DNA from 2 places in the Paenibacillus sp. JZ16 genome. Region 2 is predicted to be linked to the other one. Evidence: riboswitches for the same ligand, from Rfam matches in the RefSeq annotation. Region 2 holds a riboswitch; the other holds the start of a gene.
What was found. A riboswitch is a leader RNA that binds a small molecule or an ion and turns the genes downstream of it on or off. The one in region 2 is predicted to bind FMN.
Positions count from the first base shown of each region.

Region 1 (11,125 bases), 920 kb from region 2:
CGGTATCCATTGCCGGCAAGTGCTGTGAGAGCGGAGACATGCTCATCTGGGACTTGGAGCTTCCGAAGGTAGCAACAGGCGATTTGCTGGCCGTATCCTGCACAGGCGCATACAACTATTCCATGGCTAGCAATTACAACCGCATCCGCAAACCTGCAGTCGTGTTCGTGAAGGACGGACAGAGCAAGCTGGTCGTACGCCGTGAGTCGCTTGCGGACATCATCAGTCATGATGTGGTGCCGGCAAGTGTAACCAAAGAAACCGTAACCAATTAAACTGAAGTTTGTTTTACGGCTCTAAAACCCAAGAGGGCCCGCCACTGCCTCCGGCTGCGGTCAGGGCTCTTTGGTTTGCCTTGGACTTGATATAGGATGTGTAAACGGGGGACAAGATCGTTTTTGCTTCGAAGCTCAATTCATAGTAAACTATAGAATGCATTGTAAAAAAATCGATTAAAGCGTTCTAATAACGGAAGGAGATAACACATATGGCTAAAAAAGCGAAGATCACATTAGAGAACGGCAAAGAGGTAGTGCTTGATCTGTTCGAGAATGATGCACCGAATACGGTAGCTAATTTTGAGAAATTGGCGAACTCCGGTTTTTATAACGGTCTTGTATTTCACCGCGTAATTCCTGGGTTCGTTGCTCAAGGCGGCTGCCCACAGGGAACGGGAACCGGCGGTCCTGGCTATACCATCAACTGCGAGATCAACCCTAACAAGCATGAGCGTGGAAGCTTGGCCATGGCGCATGCCGGCCGCAACACGGGCGGAAGCCAGTTCTATGTATGCTACGAGCCGCAGCCGCATTTGGACGGACAACATACGGTGTTCGGTAAAGTTGTAGAGGGCATGGAGTATGTGGATGCATTCAAAGGCCGCGACAAAATGGAAAAAGTAGAAGTATACGAAGCGTAACCATTAGCTTCCGGTCAGGACAGGCTCACTCATAAGGGTGAGCCTGTTTTTAATATTCCGGGGAGGGGTTAGGCAGGGTCAGGGAATAATTGGCGGAGCTCCTCCGGAACAGGCCGGCTTTTTCGAGTATGTACATCCATCGCCACACTGGTAACGGCGGCATCCGCGCACAGCTCTCCCTGTTCGTTGTATATCGTCTGAATCAGCACATAACTCGTACGACCCATAATCTGCGGTTCGGTCACGATCGTCAGCCGTTCGCCCTGGCCGCACTCCTTGCGGTAATTAATATTGATATTGACGGTAACGGTCTGGACACCGAGCCGTTTCAATAGGTCATATTGAAGATTTCCTGCTTCGTACCATTCCTCACGGCCCCACTCCAGATATTCCAGGTATTTGGCGTTGTTTACATGTCCGTTGACGTCGATCTCCGTAGGACGGACGACAATGTCCAGCGATGTTTTCATCGTTGCGTGCTCCTTTTCAACTGTATCTAGTTCCTGTGTTTATCCTATTTAACTGTTCTCCCTTGGGGGAGGATTCTCCTTCTACATTCAATACACATATTGTCATTAAGTTATAAACTTTAAAAAAGTTAGTTGTTTTTCTTGCAATTTTCAAAAGGTGGTGATAAGATTCTTGATAAGATCAAACAATTTCATATGTTTAATCCTTCGGGGCAGGGTGAAATTCCCTACCGGCGGTGATGAACGCAGTGATTGAGCTTTAGAAAGCAGATGGCTGCGTCTTAGTCCGTGACCCGGATATGCGTGTGTTGTAACACACCGTATGCGGTGGACCTGGTGAAAATCCGGGACCGACAGTATAGTCTGGATGGGAGAAGGAGTGAAAGACACATAAGCAACATGTGCTATTTGTGTCTGTGCACACAACGCGATATGCGTTATGTGCAGGTTTTCACATGCGATTCAAACCTGTGCTTGCGATGATTTGATGTCGTCGGTAACGGATTTGAATCGTTTGTTATAGGCAAAACCTGCGATCATAACGGTTATTTAGTGTGTCGATTATAACTTCCATCAAGCCCTGTTAAGGATTCCCCGAATCTTTGGCAGGGCTTTTTTGTGTGAACGTTGAGAAAGGGGCATGTTTAGCATGGATATCGTCAACGATGAATTCTATATGTCACTTGCGCTGGACCTGGCTGAACGTGCTCAGGGCCAAACCGGGATTAATCCGGTTGTGGGCTGTGTCGTCGTTAAGGATGGCGCGCTTGCAGGGGTGGGAACACATCTGGAGCGCGGAACACCGCACGCTGAAGTTCATGCTCTGAATATGGCTGGCAGCAAAGCAGCGGGCAGTACGGTGTACGTGACACTGGAGCCCTGCAGTCACTACGGTACGACGCCGCCATGCAGCGAGAGGCTGATTGCCGAAGGTGTTCAGCGAGTGGTTGTTGCTTGCGAGGACCCCAATCCTCTTGTTGCGGGCAATGGGATCCAAATGCTGCGCGCAGCGGGAATCAGGGTTGAGATCGGTGTCCTTAAGGAACGTGCTCTTCGCTTGAACGAAACCTTCATTAAATTCATTACGACGGGTCAGCCTTTCGTAACGTTAAAGACAGCCAGCACGCTGGACGGCAAGATCGCTTCGAAAACCGGTGATAGCAAGTGGATATCCAATGAGGAATCAAGAGAGCTTGTGCATACGCTGCGTCATCGTCACCAGGGCATCATGGTAGGCGTGTCTACCGTAATCGCGGATAATCCAAGCCTGACGACAAGACTTGGCGTGGAAGGCTTGCATCCGGTTAGGATCATTGTGGATTCCAGCTTACGAATCCCGCTCGACAGCCATGTCGTGACAGACGGTTTGGCGCCGACATGGGTCTTGACGACGGAGCAGGCGGATGAGAAGAACCGGTCCGTGCTGGAAGAGCAAGGAATTCAGGTTATCCCCTGCGGGCCAGGACCGCGTGTGGATCTGAAGGCTGCACTGGTGAAACTGGGGCAAAAGGGGATTGCCTCCATTTTGCTGGAGGGCGGGGGCACGCTGAATGGCTCAATGCTGGAACAGAAGCTGGTGGATCGGCTCATCCAGTTCATCGCCCCTAAGATTATTGGTGGATACGATTCCCCGGGAAATTACATGTTCAGCGGGTATGAGCAGATGAATCAAGCGATTCAGCTGACAGGACTTGAGACCGAAAGACTTGGCGACAATATTTACGTCACCGGGATTCCGGTCTGGAAATAAGGAGAAAGAAAGGAGGGAAGCCTGTGTTTACTGGATTGGTTGAGGAGATCGGCGAGATGAGGCGGATCGGACGGAAGGGCGAAGCCATGCTGCTGAGCATTTCCGCGAGCCGGATTATGGATGATTTAAAGCTGGGGGACAGCGTATCCGTTAATGGCGTTTGCTTGACAGCTACAACCATTGACAAAGGTATATTTACGGTAGACGTGATGCCGGAAACCTATAGAAATACCAATCTTAAGGAACTGCAGCCAGGCGGAAAGGTGAATCTGGAACGGGCGATGGCGGCCGGAGGCAGATTCGGAGGCCATATCGTTCAGGGGCATGTGGATGGCGTAGGTGTCATTCGCAGCGTGCAGGCAGATCAGAATGCCGTGGTATACGAGATTGCGCCCGCGAATGGGGACATATTCAAATATATCATTCCGAAAGGCTCCGTCACCCTGGATGGAATCAGCTTGACCGTTGTCAAAACGACAGATTCCTCCTTTACGGTATCCATCATCCCCCATACGCTGGCGGAGACGGTGCTGGCTTATAAAAAAGCGGGCGATACGATTAATATCGAATGCGACATTTTAGGGAAATATGTAGATCACCTGCTGCATTACGGCTCAGAAGGGGCCGGCAGCAAAGGCGGAACAAAACCGGGGATCAGCAGGGATTATCTTGCGGAACACGGATTTGCCTAAGCCTAGTGATTCACATAGAGTCTCCATGAGGAAGAAGGAGGAGTAGCGATGGATGAGCGCTTTTCATTTCATACAATCGAAGAGGCGTTAACCGATTTGAAGGAAGGCAAGGTCGTCATTGTTGTCGATGATGAAGACCGTGAGAATGAGGGTGATTTTATCGCATTAGCAGATAAGGCAACCCCGGAGGTCATTAATTTTATGATCACCGAAGGCCGTGGGCTCGTATGTTTGCCCATGACGCAGGCCAGAGCCCAGGAGCTCGACCTCAAACCGATGGTTACCCAAAATACGGACTTTCATGGAACGGCCTTTACGGTTTCCATTGATCATAAGGACACTACGACAGGCATATCGGCCTATGAGCGGTCCATCACCGTCAAAGGCATTTTGGATTCGAATGCATCTGCGTCCGATTTCCGAAGACCAGGTCATATGTTCCCGTTGATCGCAAAAGATGGAGGCGTCCTGCGCCGGGCAGGACATACGGAGGCCGCTGTCGATCTTGCCAGATTGAGCGGCTCCTATCCGGCCGGCGTCATCTGCGAGGTAATCAAGGAAGACGGCACAATGGCACGGCTGCCGGACCTTGTGGAGATTGCCAAGAAGCATGAGCTGAAGCTGATTAGCATCAAGGATCTGATTCATTACCGCAATGAAAAAGAAAAGCTTGTCCAGCGAGAGGTAGCTGTGCGGATGCCGACCGACTTCGGCGTGTTTCAGGCCGTAGCCTACACCAACGACGTGGACAATAAAGAGCATGTTGCCTTGGTAAAAGGGGAGATCGACGGGAATGAGCCTGTCCTCGTGCGCGTGCATTCCGAGTGTCTGACAGGAGATGTGTTTCACTCCCATCGCTGCGATTGCGGTCCCCAGTTCGAGGCGGCACTCCGCCAAATCGATGAAGCAGGCAGAGGCGTTCTTCTCTACATGCGCCAGGAGGGGCGGGGCATCGGCTTAATCAACAAATTGAAAGCCTACAAACTGCAGGAAGAGGGACTCGACACCGTGGACGCGAACCTGAAGCTCGGTTTTGCGGCGGATCTGCGCGATTACGGCATCGGAGCCCAGATCCTGAAGGATCTGGGGATCAGAAAAATCCGCTTGCTGACAAACAATCCGCGCAAAATCAAAGGCCTCGAGGGTTACGGTCTTGAGGTTGTGGAGCGCGTTCCGATCCAAATGCCGGAGAACGAGGATAACACGGGCTACCTGCATACCAAGCAAGCCAAGCTCGGTCATATGCTGAAATTCAGCGATATCGAGCAGAACGAGAGTGCCAACTAATCACCATATAACAAAAGGTCTTATTTGAGAAGACGGATTTGCCTGAGCATAATAAGCAGAGGAGCAAATCAGTTCTGGAGAAGCGGTAGCGGTCGCCTTTAAATCCTGATTTCCACCTTGAAAAAATAGATCATGAAATCAGGATTTAACAGCGATCGGAAGAACGATTTGATCCGGCAGCGACTTCTTGCGAAGCAATGCCTATGATCACCTTAAGACCTTATATAAACTCCAAACCGAAAGGAAGTCATTCATCATGACAACAATATTTGAAGGTAAATTAGTATCCGAGGGTCTAAAGTACGGGATCGTCGTAGGTCGATTCAACGAATTCATCACCAGCAAGCTGCTGAGCGGCGCACTGGACGCACTGAAGCGTCATGGCGCACAGGAGAACGAAGTCGACGTGGCGTGGGTGCCGGGTGCGTTTGAAATCCCGCTGATTGCCCAAAAAATGGCAGAGAGCGGCAAATACGATGCAATCATCACCTTGGGAACCGTCATTCGCGGGTCCACCACGCACTATGATTATGTATGCAACGAAGTGGCCAAGGGGGTATCCGCAATTAACCTGAAGACCGGTGTACCAACGATTTTCGGTGTCGTGACGACGGAGAATATCGAACAAGCCGTGGAGCGTGCGGGAACGAAGGCCGGCAATAAAGGCTGGGATTCGGCCATGGCAGCCATCGAAATGGCGAACTTGACGAAAAGCCTAAAATAGTGCTTATTTAATGTAGTGCTCTTTTTTTGGAGCACTGCATTTTATTTTTTTGGCGGGAGGATTCACCGTGACCGTATTATACAAGCTGGAAACGTTTGAAGGACCGCTCGATCTGCTGCTGCATTTGATTGATAAAGCGGAAATCGACATCCAGGATATTCCCGTCAGCGAGATTACCGAACAATACATGGCCTATTTGCACAACATGCAGGAGCTGGAGCTGGAAATTACGAGCGAATTTCTGGTCATGGCTGCAACGCTGCTGTCTATAAAGAGCAAACTATTGCTTCCGAAGCCTCCGGTTATCGAAATGGACGAGTTCGATTTTTATGAAGAGGATGACATGGATCCCAGAGCAGAGCTCATTGCGAAGCTGATCGAATACCGTAAGTACAAAGGCATCGCTCGCCACCTGCATGAGAAGGAATGGGAACGCAGTCTGATGTATTCCAAGGAAGCGGAAGACCTGACGCCTTACATGCCGGAAGTGGAAGAGAATCCGGTTCAGGGATTACATATTTCGGATTTGATCGCTGCTTTTCAAAAAGCGTTAAGCAAAGCAGTCAAACGTACATCGTATGCCCGCATTCAGCGGGATGAAATATCGGTTAAGGACCGGATTCGTCAGGTCATGGATGCTTTGGAGGAGGTTGGGCCTGGAGGCAGAATCCTGTTCTCCAAGCTGCTACACGAAGAGATGGTACGGCATGAAATCGTGGTAACCTTCCTGGCCATTTTGGAGCTGATGAAAATGAAGCAAATTTTGTGCTACCAAGAGAAGTTGTTTGAAGATATCGTCATGGAGTGGAGAGGGGAAGGACGCATTGATGGATTATCCGAAGCTGAAATCGATTATTGAGGGGCTTCTGTTCCTGTCGGGAGAAGAGGGCTTGTCGGTTAGGCAAATTGCTGAGATCACCGAGCAGTCGGATGGCCTGGTTGGCGAAGCGCTTGAGGACATGAAGGAGGAATGGGAGCGCCATGAGCGCGGGATTCAGATCGTACAGATTGCGGGGAGTTACAAAGTCGCGACGCTGGCCGAGCATGCTCCGTATTTTGAGCGCCTGGCGTATTCTCCCTCCCGCTCCTCCTTGTCGCAAGCCGCACTCGAAACACTTTCCATCGTGGCCTACCGTCAACCGATTACGCGCGTAGAGATTGAAGACATCCGCGGCGTCAAGTCCGAACGGGCCATCCATACGCTGGTAAGCAAAGGATTGATCGAGGAAGTCGGACGCGCCGAGGCGATTGGCAGACCGATTCTGTATGGAACGACCAAGTCTTTCCTGGAATATTTCGGGCTTGCCAACATCAAGGATTTGCCGGAGCCGTCGCAATTCGAGGATAACGATAATTTAGAAGAGGAGACTCAGCTGTTGTTCGATAAGCTTGACGGTCGTCAGCTTACGTTTGATGATGTAGAGGAAACCTAGCCAGTATACAATATTATAGGTTGTAGCAAAAAGTTGATCCCGGGCATGGTAAAATCCATCGTCCGGGATTTTTTATGCGGCTAGCGAAAATTTGAATTCAAGGACTTGGAACAATTTCGCATCATTTGGAGGCGCTTTTGCCATACTAAGCCAAGCGGATTACATTTGACTAAGTTCGTGCTGGGGGTTACTTCGTGAGGATATGGATCTTTCTGGCGGCTGGTCTGGTCGTTCTCCTCATCGTATTGCTGATCGTTGTGCTGAGCTCCAAGGTAACGATTAAGCTGGATGTGGTTCTGAAAAAAGATGAATATAAAGTATTGGCAGAAATCAAAATGATCTTCGGATTAATTAAGCGCAAGTATGCAGTCCCCTTTCACCTGGCGAACGGTGGGATCGAGTTTAAGAAGGAAACCGTTGGTGGAGACGGAGAACAGGGAACTGCACCCGATTCAATAGAGGAGAAGGCTTCGAGCAGAACGATCAGATTTAAGGACTACGGGCGGGCCATGCTTTCAACAAAAGGTTTCAAAAAGTGGTTGAGACAGACGATGTCGGCCGTTCATCTCATGGATGTGCGCTGGTCAACCCGGATTGCCCTGGAGCATGCAGCCGACACGGCGGTAGCGACTGGTCTGCTGCACGGCATCAAGCATACGTTACTTGGATGGATGTCGTATCGCCTGGTCATGAAAGAGCTTCCCCGAATTGATGTGGTGCCGCTCTTTAACGGTCCGCCGCAAATTTCCACAGAGCTTAACTGCATAGCGAAAATCTCTTGCGGAAAAGCTATGTATGCTGGACTGGTACTTATAGTTCGCGTGTTAAAGGTGAAAGGAGGAATTAGATCATGGCAGAACACCCTATTCAAGGCTTGATGCAAACGGCTATGGAAAACATCAAGGGAATGGTGGACGTTAATACGATTGTGGGCGATCCGGTGAATACGCCGGACGGCAGCGTTATCTTGCCAATCAGTAAAGTGGCGTTTGGTTTCGCGGCCGGCGGTAGCGACTACAACGTTGAGGCGGGAGGCACACACGCATCCACCACCACTAACGGGACGCACAACGATCATAGTGCCCTTCCTTTTGGCGGCGGCAGCGGCGGTGGCGTGTCCATTCGGCCGATTGCTTTCCTGGTCGTGGGTAAAGAAGGCGTGCACATCGTGCCGCTGGACAATCAAACCCATCTGTTTGAACGGATTATTGATGCAACCCCGTATTTACTCGATCAAATCCAGTCGATGTTTCAATCAGGAAGCAATGCCGCGAACAGCACCACGCCTCCGCCTGCGTACTGATTGGAGCAAGCAAATCCCTTTCGTTCATAACGGAAGGGATTTTTGCTGTAAAGAGAAGCGGTTATATGAGCATTCAGCGAAGCTGAACTCTTGGATAATTATGAAATGGACATACCTTTAGCGCGGACGACATATACTTGTACAAGATTTCTGAACACCGGAGGATAAAATGATGAAAATGAAATGGACGAACTGCAAGTCTTTGTTATCCATGTTGATTGCCATAAGCTGCTTGCTGGTAACGGTTGTTCCCGTGCATGCAGATCATGAGAATGGCCCCGCCAACCATGCGCAGGCAGCTGCACTGATTGATGTCACTTCCGGTAGAATGCTCTACAGCAAAAACGGGGACGAGCGTTTAAGAATCGCAAGCCTGACCAAGATCATGACAGCCATTGTGGCGATTGAACACGGCAAGCTGGACGATCGCGTCAAGGTCTCCAAGAATGCTTTTGCCAAAGAGGGCTCCTCTCTCTTCCTGAAGCTAGGTGAGGAGATGACGCTTGAGAATCTGCTGTACGGCTTAATGCTGCGATCAGGCAACGACGCCGCGACGGCCATCGCCGAGCATGTCGGGGGTACGGAAGAAGGCTTTGTGCTGCTGATGAACGAGAAGGCGGCCGGACTCGGTTTGACGAACTCGCATTTTATGAATCCTCATGGTTTGGATCATGATGATCATTATTCTTCCGCTAATGACGTTGCCAAACTGACGGCTTATGCCCTCAAGAATCCTGTCTTTAGCGAGATTGTCAAAACGCCGACCAAGAAAGCACCCAATCCGAATGAAGCGTGGGACTACAAATGGGATAACAAAAACAAGATGCTTCGTTTCTACGAGGGGGCGGACGGCGTCAAAACCGGTTACACCAAAAAAGCATTCCGCTGCCTGGTAAGCTCCGCTACCCGAAACGGTCAGCAGATTGCGGCGGTTACGCTGAATGACGGCAACGATTGGAATGATCATTCCAAGATGCTGGATTACGGATTCAACCATTTTCCACTGAAAAAGGTTACGGAGAAAGGGCAGAAGATCCAGGGCTATCCACTGGTCACGGGGAGTTCCTTTACGTATGCGTTTGCGCATGATGAGGAAGCGCGCCTGGTGAAGAGGCTGGTCCTGCATAAAACGAGCACGCCCGACCTGTCTTTCGGGCTTCGGGGTCATATTGAACTGCTGCTCGATAATGTCAGCATCGGCAAAGTTCCGGTCTATGCGGAAGGAAGCAAGCTACCTGAAGTCCCTGAGGTTTTGCAGAAGTCCAGAAGCACATCCGGACCCATCGGTTCGTTGTCGCTGTGGCAGTCTGCAGGAGAAGTGCTAAGGCATCTGTTTAGGGCCAAATCATAACTAGCCTTCGCTAAAGAGATCGTGTATTCTCACGCGAGCGAGGCAGCAAACGGGGGCGAAGAGATGATCAATTTGATTTGGATGGGGATGATACTGATCGGCTTTATCTTTGCGGCAGTTAACGGGAACATCGAAAGTGTTACAAAAGCCGCATTTGACGGAGCCCAGACGGGAGTAACCGTCTCCTTCGGTCTCATCAGCATACTGGTATTCTGGCTAGGCATGATGCGCCTGGCAGAGGACGCGGGCCTGCTGAAGAAGGTTGCCAAGCTGCTGGGCCCGGTTGTCCGCTTCCTGTTCCCGGATGTACCGAAGAATCATCCCGCTATGGGGTATATATTGTCCAACATGAGCGCCAATTTGTTCGGTCTGGGGAATGCGGCGACTCCGATGGGGATTAAGGCGATGCAGGAGCTTCAGAAGTTAAACCCGGATAAGGAAACAGCGTCTCCGGCGATGTGTACCCTGCTGGCATTAAATACGGCCAGCATTACGCTCATACCGACAACGCTAATCGCGATCAGGCTGAATTATGAGTCCGCTAATCCTTCGGAAATCGTTGGGACCACGCTTTTGGCCACAGCGATTGCGACGGCGGCCGCCATTATGGCTGACCGATGGTATCGAAGAAGGACGATACGCCGCCAGAAGCCGCCGGGAATCGGTACAAGCCTGAACCCGGATGTGAAGGGGTGATGATTCTTGCTGTCATGGATTAATCTCGTTTCCGCCTGGTCTATTCCCATTATTATCGCATTCATTCCACTTTATGCTTATACCCGCAAAGTGCCCGTATATGAATCGTTTGTGGATGGAGCCAAGGACGGCTTCTCCACGGCGATTGGGATCATCCCGCACTTGGTGGGCATGATGGTCGCCATTAGCGTGTTCCGGTCTTCCGGCGCGCTGGAGTTTTTTGTGGGCTGGACGGGCCCCTTTCTGCAATCGCTGGGCGTGCCGAGCGAGATTTTGCCTTTGGGAATTCTCAGGCCGCTGACGGGTACAGGCTCTCTCGCTTACACAACGGAACTGATCCGGGCATACGGTCCGGATTCCATGATTGGCCGAATTGCTTCGACCATACAGGGAAGCACGGACACGACTTTGTACGTACTGACCGTCTACTTTGGCGCCGTCGGAATCCGCAATGGCCGGTATGCGCTGAAGGTGGGGCTGTTCTCTGATGTGGTCGGTTT
Region 1 is NZ_CP017659.1:6,942,490-6,953,614, forward strand. Features, by position in the region: gene lysA (diaminopimelate decarboxylase) at 1-275, shown strand, start outside; gene BJP58_RS31075 (peptidylprolyl isomerase) at 488-919, shown strand; gene BJP58_RS31080 (YbgC/FadM family acyl-CoA thioesterase) at 988-1,389, opposite strand; FMN riboswitch at 1,589-1,772, shown strand; gene ribD (bifunctional diaminohydroxyphosphoribosylaminopyrimidine deaminase/5-amino-6-(5-phosphoribosylamino)uracil reductase RibD) at 2,039-3,139, shown strand; gene ribE (riboflavin synthase) at 3,163-3,831, shown strand; gene BJP58_RS31095 (bifunctional 3,4-dihydroxy-2-butanone-4-phosphate synthase/GTP cyclohydrolase II) at 3,880-5,118, shown strand; gene ribH (6,7-dimethyl-8-ribityllumazine synthase) at 5,375-5,842, shown strand; gene BJP58_RS31105 (segregation and condensation protein A) at 5,910-6,701, shown strand; gene scpB (SMC-Scp complex subunit ScpB) at 6,670-7,275, shown strand; gene BJP58_RS31115 (DUF2953 domain-containing protein) at 7,470-8,153, shown strand; gene ytfJ (GerW family sporulation protein) at 8,126-8,578, shown strand; gene BJP58_RS31125 (D-alanyl-D-alanine carboxypeptidase family protein) at 8,748-9,929, shown strand; gene BJP58_RS31130 (nucleoside recognition domain-containing protein) at 9,993-10,625, shown strand; gene BJP58_RS31135 (spore maturation protein) at 10,632-11,125, shown strand, end outside.
Region 1: it holds a riboswitch for FMN, as region 2 does, so the genes downstream of both, ribD (bifunctional diaminohydroxyphosphoribosylaminopyrimidine deaminase/5-amino-6-(5-phosphoribosylamino)uracil reductase RibD) here and BJP58_RS26880 (DMT family transporter) in region 2, are expected to answer to the same signal.

Region 2 (11,125 bases):
GGAACAGCCTGCTGCTGGATGCAGGGGATGTATTCTCCGGCGATCTGTATTTCACCAAATGGTTTGGGCTGGCGGATCTGGCCTTCATGAACTATATGGGTTATGACGCGATGACGTTCGGTAACCACGAATTCGATCAAGGCACCAAGACGCTTGCAGATTTCGTGAGTAAGGCGCAATTCCCGCTTGTCAGCGCGAATGTGGATCTTAGTCAGGATGCTAACATCTCGCACCTGATTCGTAAGCCGGCGGTGATCGATACCGATCAGCCAAAGACGACGGCAAATAACGGGGTATATCCATACGTGACATTGCTGGTTGACGGCCAAAAGGTCGGGGTATTCGGCCTAACGACCGAGGATACGGCCGAGACGTCCAGCCCAGGAAAAGACGTAGTCTTCCGCGATGCGGTGACTTCGGCCCAGGCAACGGTTGAAGCGATGGAGAAGGACGGGCTTGATAAGATCATCGCCTTGTCTCACCTGGGTTACGCTAAAGATCAGGCGCTGGCCGAGGCCGTCGAAGGCATCGACCTCATTGTCGGAGGCCATACCCATACAACGCTCAATGCACCGGAAGTGGTGACGGACAATCAACACGGTACACCAACCGTCATCGTGCAGGCGAATGAATGGGGCAAGTTCCTCGGCCGGGTAGACCTGCAGTTTGACAAAAACGGCGTTGTTCTCGTTGGCGACGGCCAACTCGACGGCAAGCTGATTCCGGTAGACAGTACGGTCCAGGAAGACACGCAGGCCAAGGATATGCTGGCTCCTTACAAAGCGGAATTGGAAGAACTGATGAAGCAGGTTATCGGTACTGCAGGCGTCGTACTTGATGGCAAACGCGAGAATGTCCGCTCCAAGGAGACGAATCTCGGTAATCTGATTGCGGATGGCATGCTGGCTAAAGCCAAAGAGCTTAAGAATGCTGATATTGCCCTCACCAATGGTGGAGGTATTCGCGCCGCGATCGATGAGGGCGAAATCACGATGGGCGAGCTGAGAACAGTGATGCCATTCGGGAATACGCTGTTTGTCATGGATGTCACGGGACAGCAGCTGAAAGACGGATTGGAAAACGGAATAAGCGGTGCCAAACTGGCGGATCTGCCAGGGAAGTTCCCGCAAATCGCCGGGATGAAATTCAAATGGGATCCTAGCGCTCCGGCAGGCGATAAAGTGTTCGACGTACAGATCATGAAGGACGGAAGCTACAAACCTCTGGTATTGACCGAGACATACCGGATGGCAACGAACAGCTTTGTAGCCAAGGGCGGGGATGGATATAAATCCTTTGCCGATGCGATTGCCGAAGGAAAATACAACGAGGATCTGGGTTACCCGGATTATGAAATTTTCATGGAATATGTGAACAAGCTGGGCGGTAAGGTTACGCCTAAGGTCGAGGGGAGAATTACGGAGCAGAAGAAACCGGCCAATCCGGGCGACGGCTCTTCTCCTGGATCAGGATCAGGCGGGTCGGGAGGCGGTTCCGTAACACCGCCGGTATCACAGCCTAATCCTCCTTCCTCTGGCGGAAACACATCATTGCCAAACGTAATGGCAGGCAAGGATCTGAATATAACTGATGCAGGCGGAGCAGTGGACCGCATTACGGTGAAGGAAGAGGCGTGGAAGAAGGCAGTTGCCGGAGTGTCTGCGAACGGGCAGCAGGAACTCATTATTCGGGCTCCAGAGTTGAACCGTGCAGCCGAGTTATCCCTTTCGGCAGCAGGTCTGAAGCTCGCCATGGAACGGAATTCGAATGTGACCCTGGTGCTGGAGACCGCACTTGGAGCCTTCCGTCTTCCAGTGACGGCTCTACATTTGGATGAGGTTCTGAAGCCGGCTCAAGGCTCTGGCAGCATCCAAGTGAAGGTATCCGTGGCTCCGGCAGCCAGCAAGGTAGCGGATGCTATGATAAGCAAGGCAGCTTCTATGGGTGCCTCGATGGCTGCGATCGGAGCGCTTCAGTTTGGAGTAGCGGTTGGAGCACCAGGCGCAGAGCAAGAACGGAAGGATTTCGGGAAGCGCGTAATCAGCCGCATCCTGCCGCTGCCGGCAGGGACAGCTTCGAATTCGGTCACTGCTGTAATTTTTGACGCAGATGCGGGAAGCTTCCGATTTGTACCGGCCACAGCGACGACGTGGAATGGTAAACCGGCCATCGAAGTGAAGCATGCCGGAAACGGCATTTACGCACTGCTGCAGTATAAGAAAACCTTTGCCGATCTAAACGGCCACTGGGCGAAAGCGGAAATCGAATCCATGGCTTCCAAGCTGCTCGTGAACGAAGTTAACGCTAACTCGTACGCGCCGGGCAAAGTAATCACGAGAGCAGAGTTTACGGCAATGCTGGTCCGCGCGATGGGACTTAGTCCGGTCATCGAGAGCGGAGCATTCAAGGATGTTCAGGATGCCTCCGCGTATGCCGGCGAGATCGGCGCAGCGTTGCGTTACGGCTTGATCGAGGGCGGCACTGGCGGTGCCTTCTTGCCCAATGCCAGCATGACTCGAGCGGAAATGGCCGTAATGATCACCAGGGCCATGGAGGCGGTAAATCCGACAGACCTGCCGAACCAGAGTGCGAATGCCAGTATTGAATTCAAAGATCAGGCATCCATCCCTGCTTGGGCGGCTGCCCATATTGCCAGTCTTACGGAGCAAGGCATCCTGCGGGGTGACAACCATGGTCATTTCGGTGCACTCGATTCGGTTACCCGTGCGCAAGCGGCACTTGTTCTGAAACGTACTTTGGCAGCATTGAACTTTATGAACTAAGCGAAGAGGAATCCATTAGAATTATAAGACCGTCCTTAAGGTTGCTGAAACCTTAAGGACATTTTTTTTATAACAATGTAAATTGCGAGCGGTTAAAGAGAAGTGCGCTGGTATCCGATAATATCCGTAAGTGTTAGATTAACGATGGGATAAGGATGTGGGTTCATGCGCATTGCGTCTGCATATACATACTGGAGTCAGGTGAAACGGATGGGCGCCGAATCAGCCCAAGGCGGATTTGAACAGCTGCTCCAGAAGAGCAAGGAGGAAGAAGAGAATAAGGGAAAGCTGGTAACCGTAAGGGAAAACGGTTATTTGCGTCAGTATATGGTTCAACCGGATGGGAGCAAAATGCTGTTAAGCGAGACGAAGCAGTACGAGAGTGAATCCGCCGCCAGTTCAACAGATCTATCGATGTCGTTGCCTCAAACAGGCGGAATGAGTCATAATACCAAGGACGCTCTCGATCTGTTATGTCTTCAGGCTGGTGCGGTCGGTACCCGTTCCAGCTACAAGATATTCGATATTACCTAAAATGAATAAATACCAAAAAATCATACTGGTAACAAATCGATACTTGCTGTATAATTCTCAGTAAGTCTTGGTTGAACGTGAGATTTTTCATTGTATTCAAGTCTAATTTCACTTATTTTGAAAATAGATGTATTTACATGAAAGAATTCATGTTATAATTTCAATATATCAACTAAGCTCATAGGAATTATCGGTTAATTAGTGAGTGTGAATGCATTACAAAAATAAAACATGAATATGGATCTTCGGGGTAAGGTGAAATTCCTAACCGGCGGTGATGCTTCGTTCCGGCGTGAACGAAACTCAGCCCGCGACTCGCTGCGTTCTGGTGTGAATCTGATCGCAGCGACTGACTTGGTGCAATTCCAAGGCCGACGGTAAAGTCCGGATGGGAGAAGATCAAAGATGAGTTTGCCGTGGATGCGAAATTTTCCATTCGGGCGCAGGCTTATTTGATCAGTCCCCGTTTACGTCGACATATGTCGATGACGGGGGCTTTCTGCTAGTAAGACCTCCGTATTCAAGACAGGAGAGGGCAAGATGAGTAATATTAATACTGGAGTCAAGGTGAAACCCTATGGTTCCGACACACAGGCAAGTCGACGTTTTAAGGGAGGGTTCTGGCTCGTCGTTTTGGGAGCCGCCCTGTGGGGCGTAGACCCCTTATTCCGGGTCATTCTGCTTAAGAATCTGACTTCGGCACAGATCGTTTTGCTTGAACATATCATTATTTCCCTGATTGCAATTCCTGTATTGTGGAAGAACCGGGAGGAACTAAAAGGCCTTGGCTGGAATCATGTCGGTGCTCTGCTGTTTATATCCTGGGGCGGCTCGGCATTGGCTACCGTATTGTTCACGATGGGGCTGTCGAGCGGCAATCTGAATGCCGTCCTGCTGCTTCAGAAGCTGCAGCCGCTGTTTGCCATCATTCTGGCCAGCCTGCTTCTGAAAGAGAAGCTTCCGCGCCATTTCGGCATACTGCTCATCATCGCGTTGGCGGGCACGTATTTACTGACCTTCGGTTTAACCTTGCCGATTGGCCATTGGAATGAGTTTATTCAAGTTGGCAGTCTCTTGTCCTTAGGCGCAGCAGCGCTGTGGGGCGGTTCAACCGTCATGGGGCGCCTGATGGTAGGCAAACTGAAATACGAGACGGTAACCTCGCTGCGCTTCGTGCTTGCCCTGCCGCTCCTGACCGTCATCACGTGGAGCGAGGGTGCAGCATGGAATATGCCGGCCTGGAATACCGGGGCCTTTGCCTTGGTATCGCTGAACCTGATCGGTCAGGCATTACTGCCGGGTCTCCTGAGCTTGCTGGTTTATTATAAAGGATTAACCACGACCAAAGCCTCCGTGGCAACACTCGCGGAATTGAGTTTTCCCATGGTGGGCGTGCTCATCAACTGGATCGTATTCCAGCAGATCGTGACAGGTCCTCAGCTTCTGGGATTCCTGCTGATCTGGGTCGTACTGTTTATTATTTCCAGACAGCAATCCGAAGCTTCCCCGCAATTGCAATAAAATCATACGTTTGTAGAAAAAGCCGATCCGGATGGGGTCGGTTTTTTTGCCGTTACACAAAACTGTTCCAGTAAGTTTGCCTGGCGAAAGGATCATTTTTTTGAAAGATGTGTAGGGTTTCCGGAATTAAAGGTGTCTTATATAGTAGCACCGGATCTATGGCTTGGTTCAACCAAAAGAGATGGATATAAAGGGGGAGGATCCATGGAGGATCGGACATTGTTGGACGGGCTTGCGCAGAAAGATCCGCGGTGTTTTGAAACATTGGTTGACCGCTATTCACGCTACATAGCCGCGGTGGTCGCTAAAGTGGCCGGTGGACGGTTTAATTCCTACGATGTGGAGGAAATCACCGGGGACGTGCTGGTCAAGCTGTGGACAGACGGGCCCAAAATCATGCTGCGCGGAGATAGCCTCAAGCCTTATCTGGCCATAGCCGCGCGTAATCATACCTTGAATGTTTTGCGAAAAAGACAGCGGGTCATTGAATCCGAATTGGAAGATGATGCGGTTTCTTGTCCTTCTGCAGAGGCATTGGCTATTCTGCGGCAGGAGAAGGAAGCGATTAGCGGCATGGTCCAGGATATGGGGGAACCGGATCGCGAAATCTTCATCCGCAGGTACTTCTATTTGGAGAAAGTCCGAGATATTGCAAGCAGGCTGAATATGCAGGAGAAAGCCGTCACGGCCCGGATCCGCCGGGCAAAGGACAAACTGCGCATTCATTATGAAACCGAGAATCCGTAGGATTTCTATAAGGACCGTGTCTATAGGAGTGAAGCTTCGAATCGATAGCGAAAGGGGATGGATGCAAGTGAAGCGGCGAATTGTAGATATCATGGCCAATATCGACAATCAGGAGCTGGAGAATCTTCTCCTTACGGAGGAAGAGGAACGCGAGTTGACACAGCAAATCAGTATGGAACGCATCAAGAATCGAGCGATGAACCGTATTCAAGAGGAGGAAACGATGATGTTTAAAAACAGGAAAGTGAAAAAATATAAAGCCAGTATCGTTATCGCTGCCGCGATGATTATGATACTTAGCACGACCGCATTTGCGAGCCAATACATGGATAGCTTGAAGCAGTTCTTCGGTCAATCCGCGTCCATTGCGGAAGACGAACGATCACCTATACAAGGGACAGATACCGCGTCCGGGGTAACCATGAATGTGGAAGAAGGGGTTTATGTCGGCAACAGCGGTTATTTGGTGGTCAGCTTCATGAAAGAGGATGGCACGCCATTCCCCGAGGGTGTTTCGATCCCCCTACTTGAACTGAAAACGGAACATGATGTGAGTTATATGGTGGGGCAGCAGCTTCTTGAGGATAACAAAAAGCTTGTCGGCGTATTTGAGATGGATGCGATGAATGACCTCGACGGGCTTAAGGCACGGATCACAGCCGATCGAATCACGTCAGCGGACAACACCCAAGCCGTTGAAGGCCCTTGGGATGTTCAATTCACCATTTCTCCCGGGAAGCAGAGAGAGCAGAGTCTGAATCTGGCGATCGATGAGGGTGAGGAGGCACTGTCTCTCAGTACTATTAGTGTCTCTTCCATCGGTGTAGCTATCGAAGGCAAGCGTACCGATGGTGAGCTGGATAAACTGCCGGAGTATACGCCGGAGGTTAAGGTTATCGCCGCTGACGGATCAGAACTGATGCTTCATGCCAGTTCGACAAGTACCACAAAGAGCGGGTTTCAGTGGCTGTATAATTTGGACAGCAAGAACAACCTCGTTTTTCTGGGGGATGTGGACATCAAAAGCATCAGCATTGACGGCAACGTGACGGAGCTGAAGTAAATATAGATATATAGGTGGCAGGAGGAATCACAAGGGGCAGAAGTGATGACTTCTGCCCTTTTACTTGATCAACACCTCAGCAGGAATGGAATCCGAAAGCCGTAAACGCATCAGGCCATAGCCTAAATACGCTTACGGTTTTTTTGAGGCTTCGGACCGAAATATGATTCATGAGAAAAAAATGTATTGAAATTGGAGAAAACGTCCATTAAAATGAAACCAACTACCATACTAGTTATACTAGTATGGTGAAACGCAACTCTCAACATAGGTGGGAGAGGCAGCTGGGTCACTTTGTCGGTATAACGTTCAAGATACGGAAGTCTATTGGTAAAACCAATATTGTAAGCGCTTAATATTGAAGGGGGGATCAATATAAGGGAGGATATTACCTGCCGTAACGCTGCAACCTGCTTATAGCCACAATAATTGAAAGCGATTTCTTCGTGAGTACTGAATGGAGCTGGATCATGAAACACGGCCATATTCCATGACGAAAGAGGTATGAGAAGAGGCCATACGGATTGGAGTGAATTACGTCGATGGAGCCAAAAGTTGCGCATCATTCCTTGCCAGCCGTGAAAGCGGCCAAGAAGCCATCCAAACTTAAAACCGTCGCTGCCCTGGTCCGGAAGGATTGGCAGCTGTATTCCCTATTGATTTTGCCGGTCATGTACCTGCTCATTTTTAAATATGGACCGATGATTGGCAACGTGATCGCTTTCAGGCGATTTATGCCCGGAGGAAGCATCTATGGGGAGAAATGGGTAGGACTGCACTATTTCAACATGTTTATCCATGACCCGGCGTTCTGGAACGTATTCAAGAATACCCTGCTGCTCGGTGCGTTATCCCTGCTCTTTACGTTTCCGGTACCCATCATCTTTGCGCTGCTGCTGAATGAGGTGAAGAGCAGGCGATTCAAGAAATTCGTTCAGACGGCTTCTTATCTCCCGCACTTTCTGTCCATCGTCATCGTTGCCGGGATGATCCTGCAATTGACGTCGGTCAACGGCTCCGTTAACTCGCTCGTGGAGTTCTTTAACGGGGAACGAATCAATTTCATGCAGCGGGCCGAGTGGTTCCGGGCGATCTATATCTCGTCGGAAATCTGGCAGGGCATGGGCTGGGGCGCGATCCTGTATCTGGCCGCATTAACGACGATTGATGAATCGCTGTACGAGGCGGCAAGGATCGACGGGGCCAACCGCTGGAAGCAAACGCTGTTTGTCACGATTCCGGGCATCCTGCCGACGATTGTGACGCTGCTGATCCTGAACATGGGGGCATTCCTGGCGGTAGGGTTCGAGAAAATATTGCTGCTGTACAATCCGGTTATATATGAGACGGCTGATGTGATCTCGACGTACCTGTATCGGGTCGGTCTCGTATCGAACAACTTCAGTTATGCCACGGCCATTGGACTGTTCGAATCCATAATCGGACTTATATTGGTATTCTCCGTGAATGCGATCTCGCGAAGACTGACGGATCGAAGCTTATGGTAAGGAGGGAGCGGTTATGAAGGAGTCAAGATCCTATAAGGTGTTCAAAGTGTGCAATGCCATCATTCTGCTGTTCGTTGTCTTCATCACGCTGTATCCCTTCCTGAACGTGGTCGCTCAATCCTTCAGCGGCGAGTCGTACATCAATTCAGGGAAGGTGAACCTGATTCCGAGGGGCTTCAATCTCGATACCTACAAAACCGTCACCAATGACGCCATGTTCTGGACGAATTACAAAAACACCGTCGTGTACAGCGTGGTCGGCACCGCGATATCGATGTTCTTAACGACGATTTTTGCTTACGCCCTGTCCAAGAAAAGGCTGGTAGGACGCAAGTTCCTGACGATGTTTGCCGTGTTCACGATGTTCTTCAACGGGGGGCTGATCCCGAACTATGTGCTCATTAACAGCCTGGGCTTCAGCAACTCGATCTGGGCCATCGTAATCCCGGGAGCCATCAGCATATATAACATGCTCATCATGAAATCCTTTTTTGAAAATATGCCGGAAGAGCTGGAGGAAGCCGCGGCCATTGACGGCTTGAACACGTACGGCATGCTGTTCCGAATCGTGCTTCCTTTAAGCAAAGCGGTCATCGCGACCATGGTTCTCTTCTATGCCGTCGGGCACTGGAACTCCTGGTTTCCGGCTTTCCTGTACCTGGATCAGAAGGAGCTCTTCCCGGTTACGATCTATTTGCGCAACATGATAGCGGGCGCAACGGGCGTGACCTCCGCCGGTGCTACCTCGGCCGATAACCTGACGCAGATATCCGCCAATATCAAATCGGTGACCATGGTGCTGACCATTTTGCCGATATTGACGATTTATCCGTTCGTGCAACGTTATTTCGTAACCGGCATCATGCTGGGCTCCGTAAAGCAATAGGACCATCCGTAAGGACATTTTATTGATATCATGGGGGGAATGAGAAAGTGAAAAAGAGTCATCGATCGTTTGCCGGCAAAGCTTTATTGCTATCGTTAATCGTTGCGATCTTGGCGGCGTGTACCGACAAGACAGGCGGCAAAGAGGCCGAAATCCAGGATAAGGGCGCGATGGAAACCTACGCCGTAGGCGATACGTTCAAGGCGACGGAGCCATTCGATCTGTCCATCCTCTACAGCGACCAGCCGGCGTATCCTTACAAGCAGGACTGGATGCTTTTTGCTAAAATAAAAGAAATGACGAACGTGACCTTGAAGCCGACGATCGTGCCGATGAGCGATTACAGCCAAAAGCGCAGTCTGCTGATCAGCTCCGGCGATGCGCCGCTGGTCATTCCGAAGACTTACCCCGGGGAGGAATCCGCGTTCGTGGCTTCCGGTGCGATTCTTCCGATCAGTGATTATATTGATCTGATGCCGAACTTCAAGGACAAGATCGAGAAATGGGACATGGAAAGCGAACTGGAAGGGCTTCGCCAGGAGGACAAAAAATATTATGTGCTCCCGGGCCTCCATGAAGCGGTGTGGCCGGACTATACGCTGATCGTGCGCACGGATATTTTCGAAAAGCATAACATCGCAATTCCGACCACCTGGGATGAGCTGTATACGGCGATGAAGCAGTTGAAGCAGGAGTACCCGGACATTACGCCGTTCTCCGATCGCTTCAAATTCAACAGTACGCTGAACATCGCGGCTACGGGCTTCGGCACCAAAGGCGGATGGGGCTACGGCAGCGGACTTACGTATAAGGAAGATACGGATGAATTTGTGTACACGGCGGCAACGGATGAATATAAGGACATGTTGGCCTACTTCCATAAGCTGGTGGATGAAGGATTGCTGGACAAAGAGAGCTTTACCCAGGATGACGATCAGGCCGTGCAAAAGTTCGTGACCGGCAAATCCTTCATCATTAACGGCAACTCCCAGACCGTGGTCCAGCATCGCAATGATATGGACAAAACGCTGGGCGAAGGCAAGTATGCGATCAGCAAAATCACGGTTCCCGGCGGCCCGGCAGGCCAGCTGATGTCCGGCAGCCGACTCGAGAACGGGGTGATGATCACTTCCAAAGTGAAAGAGAGCGAGCATTTTAAAGCCATCCTGCAGTTTATCGACTGGCTCTATTACAGCGACGAGGGACAGGAATTTACGAAGTGGGGCGTCGAAGGCGTAACGTATACCAAGGAAGGCGGCGTGCGCAAGCTGATGGACGACATTAACTACAACGGATTGAATCCGAAGGGCACGAAGGATCTGCGGATCGAGCACGGCTTCTCGGGCGGCGTGTTTGCGTACGGCGGCACGACGGAGCTGCTTCAATCCATGTTCAGCGAGGAAGAGCAGCAGTTCCAGAAGAGCATGAGCGAAACAAAAACTGTCGTGAAGCCGGAGCCGCCGATTCCGTACTCGGTTGAAGAACGCGAGCGAGTGACGCTTTTGAGCACGCCGCTGAAGGACTACACGGATCAGAACACGCTGAAGTTCATTCTGGGCGATCGCGATCTTGCCGAGTACGACAAGTTCGTGAAGGAGCTGGATAGCCAGGGCGTAGGACAATACCTGGAGATTGCGAATAAGACTTATAAAAAATATAAAGAGCAACAATAACCAACGGATCGACAGGCTGCCGTTTCTTTATGGAAAGGCAGCCTGTTTGGAAGTTCGGACGGTCGCGATGTTCCATCCTGCACTGTAGACGACAAGGAGGTTGTTCTAAATTGAGTGTGACCGTTCAAGACGTAATCAACCGATTAACCGAACCAGCGGGACGCCTTGAATCCACGGTGGACGGGGTTGTAGCCGGAAGCGCGGATGCCATCGTTCACGGCATCGCCGTCACGTTCGCCGCCTCGTTTTCGGTTTTGCAGAGAGCCGTACAGGCGGGAGCTAACCTTGTGATCACCCATGAGGGGATCTTTTACAGCCACCATGAGGATGGAGTGGATGGGATGCAGGCGAGTTCTGTCCACCAGGATAAAATAGATCTGATCCATTCCGGCAATCTGGCGATTTACCGG
Region 2 is NZ_CP017659.1:6,022,706-6,033,830, forward strand. Features, by position in the region: gene BJP58_RS26870 (choice-of-anchor I family protein) at 1-2,783, shown strand, start outside; gene BJP58_RS26875 (hypothetical protein) at 2,949-3,317, shown strand; FMN riboswitch at 3,555-3,721, shown strand; gene BJP58_RS26880 (DMT family transporter) at 3,858-4,838, shown strand; gene BJP58_RS26885 (RNA polymerase sigma factor) at 5,043-5,585, shown strand; gene BJP58_RS26890 (DUF4179 domain-containing protein) at 5,647-6,648, shown strand; gene BJP58_RS26895 (ABC transporter permease) at 7,191-8,156, shown strand; gene BJP58_RS26900 (carbohydrate ABC transporter permease) at 8,170-9,042, shown strand; gene BJP58_RS26905 (ABC transporter substrate-binding protein) at 9,090-10,715, shown strand; gene BJP58_RS26910 (Nif3-like dinuclear metal center hexameric protein) at 10,826-11,125, shown strand, end outside.